DNA from 2 places in the Micromonospora sp. LOL_024 genome. Region 2 is predicted to be linked to the other one. Evidence: predicted binding sites of a transcription regulator. Region 2 holds the regulator's gene; the other holds the start of a gene.
The links. Region 2 encodes HrcA, which represses chaperone genes, less so after heat shock. Its sites were predicted from a motif close to GGTTNGCACNCTCNNNNNGAGNGTGCNAACC; they were not measured.
Positions count from the first base shown of each region.

Region 1: the regulator HrcA is predicted to act here: its motif matches at 1,015-1,045, upstream of groL (chaperonin GroEL).

Region 1 covers NZ_JBHMIS010000001.1:179,898-182,294, forward strand. The annotation lists gene ACFHWY_RS00845 (hypothetical protein) at 35-967, shown strand; gene groL (chaperonin GroEL) at 1,243-2,397, shown strand, end outside.
Region 2 covers NZ_JBHMIS010000014.1:70,867-73,263, reverse strand. The annotation lists gene ACFHWY_RS16565 (DUF4870 domain-containing protein) at 1-110, opposite strand, end outside; gene hrcA (heat-inducible transcriptional repressor HrcA) at 324-1,346, shown strand; gene dnaJ (molecular chaperone DnaJ) at 1,420-2,397, shown strand, end outside.

The sequences.
Region 1 (2,397 bases), on a different contig from region 2:
CGTGAGCTGGCCCAGCCGTCGCTGAGGAGAGTTCATGTCCGACCAGCCGCCCCATCCCGACCAGCCGCTGCCGTATCCCGACCAGCCGTCGGCCGGCTGGTACCAGCCGGCCGGGTACGGGCTAACTCCGGCTGACCCGCTGGTGACGCCGCCCGGGGCGGGGCTCGGTGGCTGGTTCGCGCGCTGCCTGAGCACAGCCGGCCGGGGCTGGCGACTGCTGCTGCCGATTCTCGTCCTCACCCAGGTGCTGCCGCTGGCGATGCTGTCGGTGCTGACCCTGGCCGTGGACCCGTCGGCCCGCTGGGACGCCGAGATGGCCGGCAACTCCGCGCTGCCCGTGACCTTCTGGAGCGACCTGTCCGTACTGCTGTTCGTCCTGGTGGGCGGAAGCCTGGTCTTCGGCTTGGTGCAGTGCCTCGGCTGGGCCGCCGGCGCCTGGGTGATCGCCCGGCAGGCGGCCGGTGAGCCGGTCGGTTTCGGTGCGGCCCTGCGCTACGGCCTGCGTCGGGCGCTCGGTCTCTGGGGCTGGACGTTGATTGTCACGTTGATCGTTGCCATCGGGTTCTTCTGTTGCTGCTTCCTGCCCGGGATCTACGCGGGTTTCGCGCTCGCCATGGCCGGCCCGGTCTACCTGTTCGAGCGGCAGGAGCCGATCAGTCGTTCGCATCGGATGTTGCGCGCCCGGCTGGGGCTGCTGCTCGGCCGGGTGGCGCTGGTGGCCGCGGCGGCGATCGGTGTGGCGTTGGTCGCGGGCGTTGTCGAGTCGTTGGCGATCATTCCCTTCGGCGTCACGCCGCTGAATTCACCCGGTACGGCGGTGGGCGCCTTGCTGGCGATCTCGGTGGGTGCGTTGTTGGCGCTGCCCGCGCATCTCGCCCAGTTGGTCGGCCTGGTGGTCACGTACGCCGAGCAGCGTGCTCACGAGGGTCCGGTGAACGCCGGGCAACTGGCCGTCGAACTCGGCTGACCCGGGCGATCGTGCTTGCACTCGGCAGGGGAGAGTGCTAAACAAGTCATTGGCACTCGCATGGCGTGAGTGCCAGTTGGTCGGGACGGTGGGGCTGCGGTCGCGCTCGTGACATAACCACGGGTGGGGCACGCGGTCAGTCGTCGCGGGCTATCCGGCCCGGCCGAGGAGGCGTCGCCGTCGCCAGGTGGCGACGTCCCAAGGTGCGTACACCAGACGGCCCATCCGGGATACCAACTCGGATGGCCCGTGAGTGTCCAGGAGGACAACGCCGTATGGCCAAGATGATCGCGTTCGACGAAGAGGCGCGCCGCGGCCTCGAGCGGGGCATGAACCAGCTCGCCGACGCCGTGAAAGTGACGCTCGGCCCCAAGGGCCGCAACGTCGTGCTCGAGAAGAAGTGGGGTGCCCCCACCATCACCAACGATGGTGTGAGCATCGCCAAGGAGATCGAGCTCGAGGACCCGTACGAGAAGATCGGCGCCGAGCTGGTCAAGGAGGTCGCCAAGAAGACCGACGACGTGGCCGGTGACGGCACGACGACGGCGACCGTCCTGGCTCAGGCTCTCGTTCGCGAGGGCCTGCGCAACGTGGCCGCCGGCGCCAACCCGATGGCCCTGAAGCGGGGCATCGAGACCGCTGTGGCCAGCGTCTCGGAGGAGCTGCTGAAGCTCGCCAAGGACGTTGAGACCAAGGAGCAGATTGCCTCCACCGCCTCCATCTCCGCCGGTGACAACACCGTCGGTGAGATCATCGCCGAGGCGATGGACAAGGTCGGCAAGGAAGGCGTCATCACCGTCGAGGAGAGCAACACCTTCGGTCTGGAGCTTGAGCTCACCGAGGGCATGCGCTTCGACAAGGGCTACATCTCGGCCTACTTCATGACCGACCCGGAGCGTATGGAGGCCGTCTTCGACGACCCGTACATCCTGATCGCGAACAGCAAGATCGCGTCGGTCAAGGACCTGCTCCCGATCCTGGAGAAGGTCATGCAGGGCGGCAAGCCGCTGCTGATCATCGCCGAGGACCTCGAGGGCGAGGCCCTGGCCACCCTGGTCGTCAACAAGGTCCGTGGCACCTTCAAGTCGGTCGCCGTCAAGGCGCCGGGCTTCGGTGACCGCCGCAAGGCCATGCTGACCGACATCGCCATCCTCACCGGTGGCCAGGTCATCAGCGAGGAGGTCGGCCTCAAGCTGGACGCCGCCGGTCTCGACATGCTGGGCCGCGCCCGCAAGGTCGTGGTGACCAAGGACGAGACCACCATCGTCGACGGTGCCGGCGACGCCGAGCAGATCCAGGGCCGGGTCAACCAGATCCGGGCCGAGATCGACAAGAGCGACTCCGACTACGACCGGGAGAAGCTGCAGGAGCGGCTGGCCAAGCTGGCCGGCGGCGTCGCGGTGATCAAGGTCGGCGCGGCCACCGAGGTC
Region 2 (2,397 bases):
CCGGGCGGGGTATAGCCGCCGGGCGGGGGATAGCCGGCTTGGCCGGACGACCCGGACAGCGGGGTCGTGGGTTCGTCGCCGGAGTCTGGGGGACGAGGTGGTTCAGTCATGGAGGTCACGGTAGGTGCCATGGGCAACGGTGCACCATAGCGACACCGGCGAGTGTCGACCCGCCGATCGGTTCGAGGTGCGAGAGAGCCACCTTTTGATCATCGCGTCGACGGGTCCCCCGACGTAGACTGGCACTCGCTACAGTCGAGTGCCAGAGTATGTCTCCGGCGGCGGTGGCGCCGAAGGTCGAGCTGCGACAGGAGGTGGGCAGGATGGGTCTCGACGACCGCAAGCTCGCCGTGCTCCGCGCGATCGTCGAGGACTACGTCGCCACCCAGGAGCCGGTCGGCAGCAGGGCGCTGGTCGAGCGGCACCAGCTCGGTGTCTCACCGGCCACCGTCCGCAACGACATGGCTGTGCTGGAGGAGGAGGGGTACATCCGCCAGCCGCACACCAGTGCCGGCCGGGTGCCCACCGACCGTGGCTACCGGCTCTTCGTCGACCGACTCAGCCGGGTCAAACCGCTGAGCCCCGCCGAGCGCCGGGCGATCGAGCGCTTCCTGGCCGGTGCCGTCGACCTCGACGACGTGGTGCACCGCACTGTGCGGCTGCTGGCGCAGCTGACCCGGCAGGTCGCCGTCGTGCAGTACCCGAGCCTGGCCCGATCCCGGGTGCGCCACCTCGAACTGGTGCCGATCTCCACCACCCGGCTGACGTTGGTGATGATCGCCGATACGGGTCGGGTCGAGCAGCGGCTGGTCGAGCTGCCGACGCCGCTGCTTGCCGACGCCGTCATCGACCTGCGCCGGCTGGCCAACGAGAAACTGGTCGGCGTGCGCCTGTCCGACACCCCGCCGCTGGTGCAGGCGCTCATCGACGAGTCTCCGCCGCCCCTGCGTCCGGCCATGACGACCCTGTCAACCGTGCTGCTGGAGACCTTGGTCGAACGACACGAGGAGCGGCTGGCGCTGGCTGGCACCGCCAACCTCACCCGAGGTGGCCTGCTCGACTTCCAGGGCTCGTTGCGTCCCGTGCTCGAAGCGCTCGAGGAGGAAGTCGTCCTACTCAAGCTCATCGGCGAGGTCGAGGCGAGCACGCTGCGGGTGCGGATCGGCGATGAGAACGAGATCGACAACCTTCGGGCGGCATCCGTGGTCAGCACCGGATACGGCCCGGGCGCGACCATCGTCGGGGGGATGGGCGTGTTGGGGCCGACCCGGATGGACTACCCCGGAACCATCGCCACGGTGCGGGCCGTGGCACGCTACGTGGGCGAGCTGCTGGCCCAGAACTGACCAGTCAGGGCCGACGGCCGGCTGTCGCCGCCGACCGGCGCAACGCGAGACGAACACGAGGACACGGAACGCAGTGGCCAGGGACTACTACGGCATTCTCGGTGTGAGCAAGGGTGCCTCCGACGACGAGATCAAGCGCGCCTACCGCAAGTTGGCGCGGCAGTACCACCCTGACGTGAATCCGGATCCGGAGGCACAGGAGAAGTTCAAAGACATCAACGCCGCCTACGAGGTCCTCTCGGACGATCGGAAACGGCAGATCGTCGACCTCGGTGGCGATCCGCTCGCGCCCGGCGGCGGCGCCGGTGGTCCGGGCGGGCCCGGCGGCGCCGGCCCGTTCGTCGGCTTCCAAGACATCATGGACGCGTTCTTTGGCGGCGCCACCGGCGCCGGGCGAGGCCCGCGGCCGCGTACCCGGCCGGGCGCCGACGCGATCCTGCGCCTGGAGCTTGACCTGCATGAGACCGCCTTCGGCGTCGAGGCGCCGATCACGGTCGACACGGCGGTGCTCTGCACCACCTGCGCCGGCGCCGGCACCGCCGCCGGCACCCACCTGGCCACCTGCGAGGCGTGCGGTGGCCGGGGTGAGGTGCAGTCGGTGCAGCGCACCTTCCTCGGCCAGGTGGTCTCCGCCCGGCCGTGCACGGTCTGTCAGGGTCACGGCACCACCATCCCGCAGCCCTGCCCGACGTGTGCCGGTGACGGTCGGGTCCGCAACCGACGCTCGCTGACCGTCAAGATCCCCGCCGGGGTCGAGGACGGGATGCGGATCCGCCTCGCTCAGCAGGGCGAGGTCGGCCCGGGTGGCGGTACCGCCGGGGACCTCTACGTGGAGATCCACGAGCGGCCGCACGACGTCTTCTCCCGCAAGGGTGACGACCTGCACTGCCGGGTCACCGTCCCGATGACCGCCGCCGCGCTCGGCACCCGGTTGACCATCAAGGCGCTCGACAGTGAGGAGCCGGTCGACGTCAAGTCGGGCACCCAGCCTGGCAGCACGCTGCGCCTGCGGGCCCGTGGCGTACCGCACCTGCGCGGCGCCGGCCGGGGA